2 regions of the Priestia sp. ST2 genome follow, and region 1 is predicted to be linked to the other one. Evidence: predicted binding sites of a transcription regulator. Region 1 holds the regulator's gene; the other holds the start of a gene.
What was found. Region 1 encodes Rex, which represses fermentation and respiration genes when NADH is low (regulators of the CRP and FNR family bind a similar motif). Its sites were predicted from a motif close to TTGTGAAATATTTCACAA; they were not measured.
Positions count from the first base shown of each region.

Region 1 (7,755 bases):
TCCAAGCGTTACTTTTACAGCATTTGCTAATGTATCTACACCACGTAGCATTGCGCGACGTGCTTCTTCGCTAAATTTAATGTCTTTTGCCATGTTCTTTGACCTCCTCAAGATGTTCTTAATAATCTATTTTTTACGTATGATAAGTTTGTGGTTAACATTAGCCGATTACAGCTAAAATATCGCTTTCGCGTAAAATTAAGTATTCAGTACCTTCGTATTTCACTTCAGTACCCGCATATTTTGAGAAGATGATACGATCGCCCGCAGCTACTTCTAAAGCTACACGCTCACCGCTTTCTAATACTCGGCCTGTACCAACAGCAACAATTTTACCCTCTTGTGGCTTTTCTTTTGCACTGTCCGGTAACACGATACCGCTTGCTGTTTTTTCCTCAGATTTTACAAGTTCAATCACTACGCGATCACCTAATGGCTTTAACAAGTGAAACAACCTCCTCAAATAATATGTTTGCATTTTTATTAGCACTCAACCTCAACGAGTGCTAACACAATTATTATATTAAAACAAAGTGGGTTTTTTTTGCAAGTATTAAACAAAAAAAATTTAAAATTTACGAAAACTACATATAATAGTTTTAGATTTCGACGATTTTGAGAAATAAAGCATTCTTTTCTCTGTTCAATAATATGTATGTTACAATACGAGCAAGAAGAAATTACTAACTTTACAGTACTTCTTCGACATATATACATAAAAACCTTTTAAAGGAGTATAGAAGATTGGAAAAACGTTATTGGTATGTTATCCTCACCTACATCCTTATGCAGTTTTCAGGAGTTGTTGGTATACCGCTGTTAAAATTAACAGGAATGTTTGATCAATATCCAGTTCGAACAGCGAATGTCATGCTTTTGACTTATTGGACCATCATTAGCTTTATCCTTGGTTTACTTATTGTCTTACTGCTGCTGCGCCGTGACATGTCCATGCGTATAGAACATGCGGGAACAACGGTAACTGTGGTCTGGTCAGTCCTTGGGGTGTTCCTGGCTATGGCTGGTCAAGCTGTAGCAGGTATGATTGAGCACGCTCTTGGCATTACCCAAGTATCTGAAAACACACAAAATATTGTTAATCTTGTTAAAGCAACGCCGTTCCTAATTGTCGTTACGTCTGTTATTGGACCAATTCTAGAAGAGATTATTTTTCGAAAGATTATTTTCGGCTCTCTTCACAAACGATATAATTTCTTTGTCTCTGCATTTATTAGTTCCCTTATTTTTGCTGCCGTACACTGGGATTTTAAACATTTGCTCGTGTATACAGCCATGGGATTTGTATTTGCATTCCTTTATGCAAGAACAAAACTAATTATTGTACCCATTATTGCTCACGTGTTGATGAATACAGTCGTTATTTTATCTCAAACTATTTTTGCAGATAAAATTATAGAAATGCAAAAGCAAGCAGAACAAATGCAGTTTATTTTTGGAGGCATGTTTTTATGAAGAATATCCCTTTAACACGAGGGTTTATTTATATTATTATGGGGGTTTTATTCACCTACCTGGCTATTCAAAATGCTCAGGAAACCGTGTGGAATTTCCCCACGATCTTATTTGCACTCGTAGCCGCGTTCGATTTCAGATTTGCGGTGCGCATTTTTATCTTGCACTATAAAATTAAAAAGTTGCAGCAGCAATATAAAAATCAAGATGATTCATCTAAATAAAAAAACCACTGTTTCAGTGGTTTTTTTACATACTAACATCTTCTCTTTCTTGCTCTGCCCTTGCCTTTAACACTTTGCGATACGAAATGCGGGAAATAATGATGCTGATTTCATACAAAATTAAGAGCGGCACTGTCACCATCATGTGCGAGAGCAATTCTGGTGGTGTAATAAGTGCGGCAATAACTAGCAGTACGAAATAGGCATACTTTCGAATTTGAGATAAAAACATAGGCGTGATAATTCCTAATCGCGTCAAAAACATGACGACAACAGGAAGCTGAAACAACAGGCCAAAAGGCAGTGTGAGCTGCATTAAAAAAGAAAAGTATTCATTAATGCCAATCACTTGGTTTACATTCAGCTCATCAGAAACGCGCGTCATAAAATCGACGACAAATGGAAACAACACAAAATAAGAAAAAGAGACACCGCCGATAAAGAGAAAAATGGAAACAGGAATATATCCAAGCGTTACCTTACGCTCTTTTTCATATAAACCAGGACTAATAAATGCCCAAAGTTGATACAGTGCAACAGGAGCTGCAAGTACACAGCCGATAATAACAGCAAACTGCATATAAATCTTAACTGGATCTGTTAGCCTAAATGCATTCATCGTTAAATTTTTTGCCTCATCAGCATGCTGTAAATAGACAATAACCTTATCCGCTATAAAAAAGCCGCCAATTGTGGCAATGACAAAGAAAAATAAAACAATTAAAATGCGCTTTCGCAGCTCTCCTATATGATCATATATTGACATTTCTTGTTCGGTCATACTATGATCACCCTTTTACTCTTTGTCATCTACTTGACGCTGTTTATCTTTTTCACGATCTTCTGAGGCACCGCTAGCGGCATGCTTAAACTCTCTAAGCGTTTGCCCGACTGATCTTCCTAGCTCCGGTAACCGTTTCGGTCCAAAAATAAGCAGTGCTACAATCGCAATAATAATCCAACTGCCTGCTCCAATCCCCATATTCCCACTCTCCTTATTAATTTAGACTTAAGGAAATCGTAACACAGTCCATCTTATTCAACAGGATAATTTTTCAAAAAGTAGACAAGCGACTGTAATTCTACAGCCAGATCAATATGATGCAGTCGAATCTCATCCGGTACGTTTAAGCGTGCAGGAGTGAAGTTTAGAATCCCTTTAATTCCGCAATTCACTAAACGATCGGTAATTTGCTGAGCCACAGTGGCAGGAACGGTTAAAATCGCCACTGAGATATCATCACTCATATAATCTTCCAATTGGTCAAGGTGATAAACCGGCACGTCGCCTACTTTTGTACCGACTTTATCTTCTATCACATCAAAAGCGCACTCAATTTTGGTGTTATTATTTTTAATAAAATTATAATTTAAAAAGGCCGTTCCCAGATTCCCTACGCCAATCAGTGCTACTTTCGTTACTTCATCTTGGTCTAACGTTTTACGGAAAAATGTAAGTAAATAATTCACATTGTAGCCGTATCCCTTTTTCCCTAATGCTCCAAAGTAAGAAAAATCCCGGCGAATAGTAGCAGAATCAACTTTCACTGCCTCACTTAACTCCGCTGACGAAACACGCTGTTTACCAGAAGCATGCAAGTTTTTTAAAAAACGATAATAAAGCGGCAATCGTTTAGCCGTTGCTTGTGGTATTTTTAATTGTTCAGTGTTCACGTTGTACCCCCTCAGTTCATGTATGTCATTACTAACATTTTCAAGTCATATTGCATTACCTTTCACAAAGCCTCAACCGCCTTGAGGTAGCGCTTCCAATTCTCTCTCTTTTCTCTTGTTTTATATATACTCCGCTTCACACCCCGACGCCTTTTGTCTATCCAGGAATACTTAAAGTCGGTAGCTAGAACGAAGCAATTAGCCCTTCAAAGGATCCGTTTGTTAGTCATGACGGATTTTCTACATCCATCATATATAAGTTCAGAGATGCACTTATCTCTTATTTTAACATAGTATCCTGTATAAAATGTGCAGGTAAAATCATTTTATTTCATGAATCAAAACATTCGCTTCATCATTTGTTCTTGTCCCTCTAAAAATTACAAACGCTTGTAGGAAGAACTTGTAGTTGAAAATATGTTAAAATACACTATGGATATACTACTAGAGGTGAAAAAATGATTATTCTACAATTGAACGGTATTACAAAATACTATGGGGCAGAACCCATTTTATCGAATATAAAGTTAGAAGTACAATCAAAAGACCGCATTGCCCTAGTGGGACGAAACGGTGCAGGTAAATCAACTTTATTAAAAATTATTGCTGAGCAGCTTTCTTATGACAGCGGAGAAATTATTAAACCTAAAGGTGTTTCCATTGATTATATGGGACAAGATACAGTTCTTGAGTCAACACTCTCCATATGGGAAGAAATGATGACAGTCTTTGCTCCGTTAAAGAAGATGGAAAAAGAATTACGTACGCTTGAAACGAAGATGGGCGATCCAGACATTTTTAATGATTCAGTTCAATACGAAAAACTAACCAAAGAGTACGATCAGCTTCAAGTAACGTTCAAAGATTTAGGCGGCTATCAATATGAAGCGGATACACGATCTATTCTTCACGGTTTCCGTTTCTCAAACTTTGACTATAGCACCCCTATTTCCTCCTTGAGCGGTGGACAAAAAACGCGCTTGGCTCTTGCAAAACTGCTTTTAACAAAGCCAGACTTGCTTATTCTGGATGAGCCTACCAACCACTTAGATATTGAAACTTTAGCATGGCTGGAACAGTTTCTGCAAGGGTATGAAGGAGCTATTTTAATTGTTTCACACGATCGTTACTTCCTTGATAAGGTCGTAAATCAAGTGTATGAAGTCACACAAAAAACAACGGTCAAGTACACGGGCAACTACTCTAAATACCTTGTACAAAAAGCAGAGCGATATGAAAAAGAGTTGCGTCAGTACGAAAAGCAGCAAGATGAAGTCGCAAAACTGAATGATTTTATTCAGCGAAACATCGCCCGCGCATCGACTACAAAACGTGCGCAAAGCAGACGTAAGCAGCTCGATCGAATGGAGTTAATAAATCGACCTAACGAAGGCGAAAAATCAGCTAGTTTTTCGTTTGAAATTGAGCGTCAAAGCGGAAATGAAGTCTTAAATCTCGAAAACGTGTCCATCGGATATGATGAAAACAAATATGTCGTCCAAGACGCAAACCTTCGGATTAAAAAAGGTGAAAGCCTTGCGTTGGTTGGCCCTAATGGAGTTGGGAAATCTACGTTATTAAAAGGTATTGTGGATAAACTAAGCTTCAAGACTGGAACCATTTCTTTTGGCTCAAACGTAATGGTTGGTTATTACGACCAAGAGCAAGCTAATTTAACGTCTAATAAAACTGTTTTAAATGAGCTTTGGGATGACTACCCATCCAAACCTGAAAAAGAAATTCGTACAGCGCTTGGAAATTTTCTGTTTTCAGGTGATGATGTACTGAAAATCGTTTCGACGCTTAGCGGTGGTGAAAAAGCACGTTTGGCCCTTGCGAAGCTTATGCTTCAAAAAGCTAATTTCTTAATTTTGGATGAACCTACTAACCATCTTGATTTAGATAGCAAACAAGTACTCGAGAATGCGTTAATTGATTACCCAGGGACTCTATTATTTGTTTCACATGACCGTTATTTTATTAATCGTATTGCAAACAAAATAGCAGAGCTATCTCCTGAAGGAGTAGAAGAATTTCTTGGAGATTATGACTATTATGTAGAAAAGAAAGCAGAAATAGAGGAAATCAAAGAATTAGAAAATATAAAAGCCAACGAAGAACGTACGGTAAAAGTAGATAAACAGTCTTATAAACAAGATAAAGAACAAAAGAAATTGATGAGGCAGCGAACGCGCCGAATTGAAGAAATTGAAACTGAAGTAAACAAATTAGAAGCCGCACAAGCGGAGAATGAAGAACTTCTTTGTAATCCTGAAATTTATCAAAACCACGAAGAAGTATCAAGATTAAACGGTGAAAATGAAAAAATTTCTTCACAGTTATCCACATTAATGGAAGAGTGGGAAGAATTACAGCTGCTTCTAGAAGAATAGCCTATATTTTTTCGTATTTATTCACCCTATTTACTTGTTCGTGCGCTTTAGGACAAGCTTTATCCACTCTGTGAATAAATAGTGGATATCTGTCTGATTTTCATAATTAAAACTTGTTGATAACATGTCCGTGTACTGAGTGCACGGACTTTTCCACATAATTATCCACAGTCAATTCTAAATTTATTGAATATTGTTGATAAATCATTTTTATCCACAAAAAAGACGAATGAGAAATAAATCTCATTCGTCTCTTACTCTTCCAAGTCTAAACCGGGGTTTGCGTTTAATGACATATCTGAGCGTTTTCCTTGAGCAAATCGTACACTTGCCGCTGCTCCAATCATTGCGGCATTATCCGTGCATAGAGATAGCGGCGGGATAATAAGCTCAATGTTTGATAATGGTGCAAATGCTTCTTCTAGCGCTGCTCTAAGTCCTTTATTAGCAGCAACTCCTCCTGCTACTAACACTTGCTTAACCTTATATTCCTTTGCAGCTTTAACCGTTTTAGTTACTAACACATCAATAACACTCGCTTGAAAGCTAGCAGCAAGTGTTTGTGGAAGAATTTCTTCACCTTTTTGCTTCGCGTTGTGGACAGTGTTAATAACTGCTGATTTTAACCCACTGAAACTAAAATCATAGGATCCTTCTTCTAGCCAAGCACGCGGCAAATCAATTAATGGCTCTCCTTCATGTGCAAGGCGGTCAATATGAGGTCCGCCTGGATATGGAAGGTTTAACGTGCGGGCTACTTTATCGTAGGCTTCTCCTGCCGCATCATCTCTCGTTTCACCAATCACTTTAAACTGACCGTGACTTTCCATGTATACAAGCTCTGTATGCCCTCCAGATACAACTAGCGATAAAAGCGGGAATTCTAATTTTTTGATTAGCTGATTTGCATAAATATGTCCTGCAATATGATGAACACCAATTAATGGCTTTTGGTGTGCAAATGCTAGCGCTTTGGCTGCATTTACGCCAATAAGAAGTGCTCCCACAAGCCCAGGTCCTTCCGTTACAGCTATTGCATCAATATCTGCAAACGTCAAGTTCGCTTGATTTAAAGTTTCTTCAACTACTACCGTAATTTGTTCCACATGATGACGAGATGCAATCTCCGGTACGACACCGCCAAACCGTTTATGGCTTTCTATTTGTGATGCCACCACATTGGCTACAATTTCATGACCGTTTCGAATCACGGCCGCTGCTGTCTCATCACAGCTTGTTTCTAATGCTAAAATTAATTGATTTTCACTCATAAATTCACCCACATAACTAATGCATCCTCATTGTTATCAGAATAATAATTCTTACGAATACCTCCAGGTTTAAAACCTAGCTTTTGATACAATGATTGTGCAATATGATTAGATACCCTAACTTCTAATGTCATTGACACAGCACCTAGTTTTCGAAGAACGTCCATCACGTTGCGCAGCAGCAATTCACCGAGTCCCTTACCTCGGTAGTCTGGCAATAGGGCAATGTTGGTTACATGTGCTTCGTCAATAACAATCCACGTTCCGCAATACCCAATAATATTTTCTCCTTCTTCCATCACAATGTAAGTTGAAAATTGATTATTGGTTAACTCATTTTGAAACGCTTCTGAACTCCAAGGTGTCGTAAAAGACTTCTCTTCGATTTTCACTACTTGATCAATATCTTTAACTTCCATTAAACGAAACTTAATTGTTAGTTTCATGTTTATACCTTCTTTTATCCTTTTTGCTGTGAAGCAAGCCAGTTAGCTTCGGCTTCAGCTAAACGAATGTAGTTCGGAACAAAAGTATGCACAGACTGCGGCTCTTTCTTCATTCCTAAAAAAGCCAATTCACTTGGTCTTGGATTAAACTGCTGAACATGGGCAAATACAGCTTGTTTACCCAGCACTTCTTTTAACGCCTCTTCATGCATGGGAAGATCATTGCCTATGAATAAAATGGGTTTGTTGTATGACTTTAAATGTTCCGCCCAGT
Region 1 covers NZ_JBVVNT010000018.1:9,966-17,720, forward strand. The annotation lists gene groL (chaperonin GroEL) at 1-93, opposite strand, end outside; gene groES (co-chaperone GroES) at 161-445, opposite strand; gene AC0KUU_RS29445 (CPBP family intramembrane glutamic endopeptidase) at 745-1,473, shown strand; gene AC0KUU_RS29450 (YdiK family protein) at 1,470-1,697, shown strand; gene tatC (twin-arginine translocase subunit TatC) at 1,723-2,478, opposite strand; gene tatA (twin-arginine translocase TatA/TatE family subunit) at 2,494-2,679, opposite strand; gene AC0KUU_RS29465 (redox-sensing transcriptional repressor Rex) at 2,733-3,371, opposite strand; gene AC0KUU_RS29470 (ABC-F family ATP-binding cassette domain-containing protein) at 3,830-5,764, shown strand; gene tsaD (tRNA (adenosine(37)-N6)-threonylcarbamoyltransferase complex transferase subunit TsaD) at 6,019-7,035, opposite strand; gene rimI (ribosomal protein S18-alanine N-acetyltransferase) at 7,032-7,481, opposite strand; gene tsaB (tRNA (adenosine(37)-N6)-threonylcarbamoyltransferase complex dimerization subunit type 1 TsaB) at 7,496-7,755, opposite strand, start outside.

Region 2 (7,755 bases), on a different contig from region 1:
GTTATTGTGGGTAAAAGAGTATGAACCGGCTATATTTGAAAAAGCAGCTGTATTTATGCTGCCTAAAGATTATTTACGCTTTAAAATGACCGGCTTTATTCATAGTGAATATTCAGATGCTGCCGGTACATTATTATTAAACATCAGCAAGAAAAAATGGGATGATGAGCTTTGCCAATTAACAGGAATCAATATTAATCTTTGTCCGCCACTAGTTGAATCTAGTGAATGCATAGGCAATATTAGTGAAGCGTTCTCTCAAAAAACGGGATTAGCCACTTCAACGAAAGTATTTGCAGGTGGAGCTGATAATGCTTGCGGAGCAATTGGCGCCGGCATTTTATCATCAGGGGAAACACTATGTAGCATTGGGACATCAGGTGTTGTTCTTTCTTATGAGGAACGAAGCGATAGAGACTTTAATGGAAAAGTCCATTATTTTAATCATGGAAAAGAAAATGCCTTTTATACGATGGGCGTTACGCTATCTGCGGGTCACAGTTTAAGCTGGTTTAAGGAAAATTTCGCAGAAAACGACACGTTTGAAGAATTGTTGGCTGACCTAAAAAATGTACCAATCGGATCAAACGGCCTTTTATTTACCCCTTACTTAGTTGGGGAACGTACACCGCATGCAGATGCTACGATTCGCGGAAGTTTTATAGGAATGGACGCCTCTCATAAAAAGAGAGACTTTACGCGAGCGGTTATTGAAGGTATTACGTTTTCTTTAAATGAGTCAATTGAAATCTTTCGAGAAAGCGGAAAGGAAATTACGTCTATTGTATCAATTGGCGGAGGAGCAAAAAATGATCATTGGCTTCAAATTCAAGCAGACGTTTTTAATGCAAAAATCGTAAAGTTGTCTACTGAACAAGGCCCAGCGTTAGGAGCAGCCATGCTAGCAGCTTATGGCTGTGGCTGGTATAACTCATTGGAAGAGTGTGCAAACGTATTTATTACCTCGTCGAAAACATATTATCCTAATGCAGAACATGTACAAGTCTATAAACAGCTTTATGAATTATATAAAGAAGTCTACCTTCAAACAAACGACTTAAGTAAAAAGCTAGGCGAATTTAAAAGGAAATAATAGGTTGCAAAATATGCAACCTTACTTTAAAAAGAAACTTCATATGAAAGTAGCTTGTATCAATTGATTATGGTTGTATATCGATATACCTAACACAAAAGGAAGTATAGAAAATGCTGTAGTAAGATTTGATTCACTAGAAAAATACGTACATTGGAGGGGAGGATAAGAGCAGTTAGTCGAATAGACGACGAAAATTTCTTTTGTGTTCCAAGAATTTGAAAGCGTATTCAAATAAGTGCGAACTCAGTTAGAAATAGAACTTCTACTGTTACTTTTAACTAACTGCTTTTAACAACGCATGAAACAAAATCGAAACTCATTATATATTTTTTCTATTACCTTAGTTGCCGCTATCGGAGGGTTACTGTTTGGATATGATACAGCTGTAATATCTGGAGCTGAAGAATCATTAAAGGTGTATCTTATTGACAGCTTAGGGTTAGGATCTTTAGCACATGGTGTTACTGTATCAAGTGCTTTAATAGGATGTATTATTGGAGGATTGGTATCTGGTTATTTTGCGACGAAACTAGGACGCAAACAATCACTTATACTAGCAGCTATTCTTTTTATAGTCTCAGCGTTAGGCGCTTCTTATCCTGAGTTTTTATTTTTCACAAAAGGGGAACCGACACTCTCTTTGTTACTTGCTTTTAACTTCTACCGCATTATAGGTGGGATTGGTGTTGGCTTAGCATCAGCCATTTGTCCCATCTATATAGGAGAAATTGCACCGGCAGATATTCGCGGCAGATTGGTATCGTTCAATCAATTTATGATTATTTTTGGAATGTTAGTCGTTTACTTCGTGAATTGGGGTATTGCAAATGGGGAAACCTTAGAATGGATTAATGATGTAGGTTGGAGATACATGTTTGCTTCAGGAGCCATTCCAGCTTTACTCTTTGCAGCACTCTTGTTTTTAGTTCCTGAAACGCCTCGCTACTTAGCTATACAGAATCAAGATCAAAAAGCTTTAGCCATACTAACTAAAATTAATGGATCTTCAGAAGCGAAATCAATTTTAGAAGATATTAAACAAACAATTTCTACCAATGTTTCGTCTGAAAAATTATTGGCATATGGAAAATTAGTTATCGTTGTAGGTATACTGCTTTCTGTATTTCAACAGTTTGTAGGAATCAATGTAGCTCTATATTATGCTCCGCGTATTTTTGAAAGCATGGGAGCAGCTAAAGGTTCTTCTATGCTGCAAACTATTATTATGGGATTAGTAAACGTTATTTTTACAGTAATTGCAATTTTGACGGTTGATCGTTTGGGAAGAAAACCTTTATTAATAACAGGGTCTATCGGAATGGCCATTGGAATGTTCGGTGTAGCAAGCATGGCTTTTTCAAACATCATTGGTATAGGGACGCTTGTATTTATCATTATTTATACAGCTTCCTTTATGATGTCATGGGGACCAATTTGTTGGGTGCTCATTTCAGAGATTTTTCCTAATAAAATTAGAGGTCGTGCTGTAGCTATTGCCGTAGCTGCTCAGTGGGCGGCTAACTATTTTATTTCCTCTACATATCCCGTGATGATGGAATATAGCGGAGGATTAACATATGGTTTTTACGGTTTAATGAGTATACTTTCTGCTTTGTTTGTCTGGAAATTTGTTCCTGAAACAAAAGGTAAAACTCTCGAACAAATGGAAAATATGTGGAGAAAAAAAGTAGGGGCTTCAAAGAGTAAGAAGGCCATATAACCATTGAGCTTTTACTTAGAGAATAGATGAATATAAAAATTTCAAAAACACCTAAACTATCTTTAGGTGTTTTTAATATGTAAGCTTTATGAAGAAAGTGGATAGCTTTTTTAAAAAATATTGCTATAGTGATAAGTCTCTTTGAAAATAGAAATATAGTTTTCTTTATGAGGAGTGTTTCATCGTAAATATAAATAACGGTGCAATGAATTTACAAAAAATCTGGGGGTATCCGCTATATACGGAATATCCTAAAGAATTAAAGTATGATCATGCTTCCTGGGTTCCCGCGTATCAGAATCGGAAAATGATTGATTGGATGTTTCAGCAGGTCAAACAAGCAAATCAGTAAGTGTTAAAGCTCAATACTTCATCTAGTACTTATAAAAAACTCTTTCAGTTAATAAAAACTGGAAGAGTTTTTTTCTTTTATTAGGATAGTCACAAGGCACCTTTTATTCCCCACAATTACCCAAATATGTGACGAATTTATGGTAAAGCCATTTAAACTAGATAAAAAGCGCTTCAAGTGTGATGAATATCACACCTTTTAATGATACAACATGATAATTTTTTAGGAGTAAGCAATATGTCATGACAAACTTCAATATGTTAGGAGGTTATTAGCCTTTTGATCTGTTGAGATGCATCTCTAATATCCACGTTTATATACCATTATTATGTACAGAGATTTAGAAGAAGGGAGCCTGAGCTTAGGTGAGAAAGCAAAAATCAATGCATATTGGCAAGTTAATCATTCTCTCCGTATTCATCACAATTTTTTTAGCAGGCTGTGATAGTCGTTATTTGATTTTAAATCCGCAGGGGGCGGTGGCTCAAAAAGAATACCAGTTAATTATTTTTTCCATAATTTTATGCACAATTGTTGTTATTCCTGTTTTAGGTCTGCTTGTGTATATCGTTTTACGCTACCGTGATAAGCCTGGAAATAAGGCTTCGTATCGGCCAGACTGGGACGATAGTAAGCGTCTTGAATTTATTTGGTGGAGCATCCCCATTATTATTATTGGTATTTTAGGTTTCGCTACGGCCAAGACGACGTATGACTTAGTAGATCCGCCGAAAAAAGATGTAAAGCCACTAACAATTGAAGTAACATCCCTTGACTGGAAATGGTTATTTCAATATCCGGATCAAAATATTGCGACAGTGAACTATGTCAACATTCCAAAAGATGTGCCCGTTCAATTCGTGCTAACGTCAGATGCCCCTATGAATTCTTTTTGGGTACCGGAGCTGGGAGGACAATTATATACCATGCCGGGAATGGCAATGGGGCTTTGGCTGCAAGCTGATCACAAGGGAGAATATTTTGGTTCGGGTGCTAATTTTACGGGTGAAGGGTTCGCTCATATGAACTTTAAAGTTAAATCTACATCGACAAAAGAATTTAATCAATGGGTAAAGCAAGTGAAAGAAACATCACCAGCTTTAACAAAAGCTGATTATAGCAATCTTGCCCAACAAGGTCTTTCTCTAGAAAAATCGTATTCTACCATTCCTAAAGGCTTATTCCAAGAAATTGTCATTAAAAACGGTGGTCAATATTATAGTCAGCATCACCATATGAAAAATGAAGACATGAAGACTATGAATGTGGCTTCTGAAGAACAAGTACATGCACAGCATGAGCACCAGGAAGGAGGAAAATAAGTTGTTAGAAAAATTAAAAGATTTTTCATCTCATTTTTTTGTGACAGGAGAACCGATGATTTATGGAGCAGATGTCGCCATTTTATTAACATTAGCCGGTATTATTTTTGTTCTTACGTATCTTAAAAAATGGAAGTGGCTATGGCGTGAGTGGCTCACAACGGTGGATCATAAAAAAATTGGTATTATGTATATGCTTTCTTCATTATTAATGCTGTTTCGAGGCGGAGTAGATGCATTATTAATGCGTATGCAACTAGCATTCCCTCAGTGGCATTTTCTAGATTCTAATCATTACAACGAAATTTTTACTACGCACGGAACCATTATGATTCTATTTATGGCAATGCCGCTTATGTTTGCGTTCTTTAACATTGTTGTACCTCTTCAAATTGGAGCAAGGGATGTCGCCTATCCTTTTTTAAACGCGGTAAGCTTTTGGCTATTTTTCTTTGGCGCCATGCTTTTCAATTTGTCGTTTGTAATCGGCGGCTCGCCAGATGCAGGATGGTTGAGTTATCCTCCGCTTTCTGGCATGCAGTTCAGTCCTGGACCAGGTCAAGATTTTTATATTTGGGGCATTCAAATATCAGGTATTGGCAGCTTGGCTTCTGGAATTAATTTTATTATGACTATTTTAAAAATGCGTGCACCGGGCATGAAACTTATGCATATGCCCCTATTCACGTGGTCCGTTCTAGCAAGCTGTATTATTATCATTTTCGCGTTTCCTGTATTAACCGTAACGCTTGCTTTATTGTTTATTGACCGCTTCTTTGACGGACACTTATTTACTATGACCGGCGGAGGAAATCCGATGATGTACATTAACTTAATTTGGATGTGGGGACATCCTGAAGTGTATATCGTTGTACTTCCTGCATTCGGCATTTTTTCTGAAATCGTTGCAACGTTTTCTCAAAAGAAGATATTTGGCTATAAGTCTATGGTTTTTTCAATGATGATTATTAGCGTTCTATCGTATTTCACATGGGTACATCATTTCTTTACGATGGGTGCAGGTGCTAATGTGAATGTGTTTTTTGCTATTACGACGATGGCTATCGGAATTCCAACGGGTGTTAAAGTGTTCAACTGGTTATTTACGATGTTCCGCGGCCGTATTCAAATGACGCAGCCAATGCTATGGACAATTGCTTTTATCCCGTGTTTTGTTGTGGGAGGAGCAACGGGTGTTATGCTTTCAGCAGCTCCCGCAGACTATCAGTATCATAATAGCTACTTTTTAGTTGCACACTTTCACCAAGTGTTAATTGGAGGCGTTGTATTCGGCTTTTTTGCAGGTTTGTACTATTGGTGGCCAAAAATGTTTGGCTTTAAATTAAATGACCGTCTTGGTAAATGGGCGTTTTGGACATGGAATATTGGTTTTTATGTATGCTTCATGCCTCAATACGCATTAGGGTTTATGGGAATGACACGCCGTATTTATACGTACGACTTTGACATGGGATGGGGACCACTGAACGTTATCTCTACAGTCGGAGCTTTCTTTATGGGCATAGGGTTTATCTTTCAAGCATGGCAGATTCTTCATGGCATTAAGTACGGCGAACAAGATGTAACAGGGGATCCTTGGAATGGACGTACATTAGAATGGTCCATCCCTTCACCGCCGCCGCACTACAATTTTGCAGTGATTCCAACAGTAACGGGGCAAGATGCGTGGTGGACAATAAAAGAAGAAAGAAAAAAGAAAAAAGCGAAGGAAACAGCTGCTTTCTCTCCGATTCATATGCCTAAGAATTCAGGTATTCCATTTATCATGTCGGTTTTCTGGTTCATTGCTGGTTTTGGCTTAACGTTCCACTGGGTGTGGATGGCGATATTCGGTTTGACAGGAGTCGGAGCTTGTTTACTAGTTCGTTCTTTTCAATACAACTCGGACTATTATATTCCGGTGGATGAAATTCGACATACAGAAGATTCAGTAGGGAGGGTTGGCTGACATGGCTTATGCGACAGCGCACCACGAAGAACATCATGATGAACATGATGAAGGAATCAAAGTTATGGGTTTTTGGCTTTTCCTCGTAACGGACTGCATCCTATTTGGAGCATTATTTGCTACGTATGCCGTTCTTGTTAATCATACTGCGGGAGGCCTTACAGGAAAGGAATTTTTTGAAGTTCCAGGATTTGTTTCTGAAACGTTTATCTTATTAACGAGCAGCTTTACGAGCGGATTAGCTGTGCTGAGCATGCACAAGGGAAAAATAAAACCTTTAATTGGCTGGCTAATCGTAACTCTGCTCTTAGGTATGTGCTTTGTGGGCCTTGAAATTCATGAATTTCAAACAATGGTTCATGAAGGAGCAACCATTTCCACCAGCGCATTTTTTACAGCTTTCTATACGCTAGTTAGTACGCACGGGCTGCACGTTTCTGTCGGCATCATTTGGATGATTTCAATTACAATCCAATTAAAACGATATGGAATTACCTCTGTAACAAAGCGAAAAGTGACGATTATCAGCTTATACTGGCATTTTCTTGATGCTGTCTGGATCTTCCTTTACACGGTTGTGTATTTAATGGGGGTGATGTAGATGGAGAACCATGGATCGTTAAAAGCTTATACAATAGGATTTATTTTCTCGATTATTTTAACCGTTATTCCTCTGATGCTGGTATTAAACCATGTATTTTCTAAAAATATATTACTAGCTAGCATTCTAGGAATGGCCGTGCTTCAATTTTTCATTCAACTGTTTTTCTTCATGCATATCAAAGACGGAGAGAAGCCCCGCTATAATGTGATGGCTTTAATACTTGGAATCGTTTTTGTTATTACGATTGTAGCAGGATCGATTTGGATAATGACTTTTAACTCTCAAGTTCAATAAAAATGGAGCCGTGCACTACACACGGCTCCATTTTTATTAATTTCTATATATTGTGATAAAAATCACATACTTTCGTTTGCGCAAGAAGTAAAATAAAAGTGTAGCAAGGAAAGTTCTTTATAAACGAAAGACAAAGGAGAGATTATGATGAATATGGCTTATCGTAACATCCTCGTAGCAGTAGACGGTTCTGTAGAAGCAGAGTGGGCATTCAAAAAAGCAGTTAACAGTGCGAAAAAAAATAACGCTCATTTAATAGTTTGTCACGTTATCGACATACAGGCGTTAAGTCCATCACCTTATGCATTCTATACAGATACACGCTTTCAAGATGCAGAGAAATTTGCTGAAGAACTTTTGACCAACTATAGTAACCTAGCTCTTAAGGCTGGAGTAAC
Region 2 covers NZ_JBVVNT010000002.1:885,551-893,305, reverse strand. The annotation lists gene xylB (xylulokinase) at 1-1,093, shown strand, start outside; gene xylE (D-xylose transporter XylE) at 1,395-2,816, shown strand; gene AC0KUU_RS10945 (hypothetical protein) at 3,022-3,168, shown strand; gene AC0KUU_RS10940 (cytochrome c oxidase subunit II) at 3,552-4,490, shown strand; gene qoxB (cytochrome aa3 quinol oxidase subunit I) at 4,492-6,459, shown strand; gene cyoC (cytochrome o ubiquinol oxidase subunit III) at 6,461-7,060, shown strand; gene cyoD (cytochrome o ubiquinol oxidase subunit IV) at 7,061-7,357, shown strand; gene AC0KUU_RS10920 (universal stress protein) at 7,505-7,755, shown strand, end outside.
Region 2: a site for Rex is predicted at 3,346-3,363, ahead of AC0KUU_RS10940 (cytochrome c oxidase subunit II). Genes of this name have one in related genera too.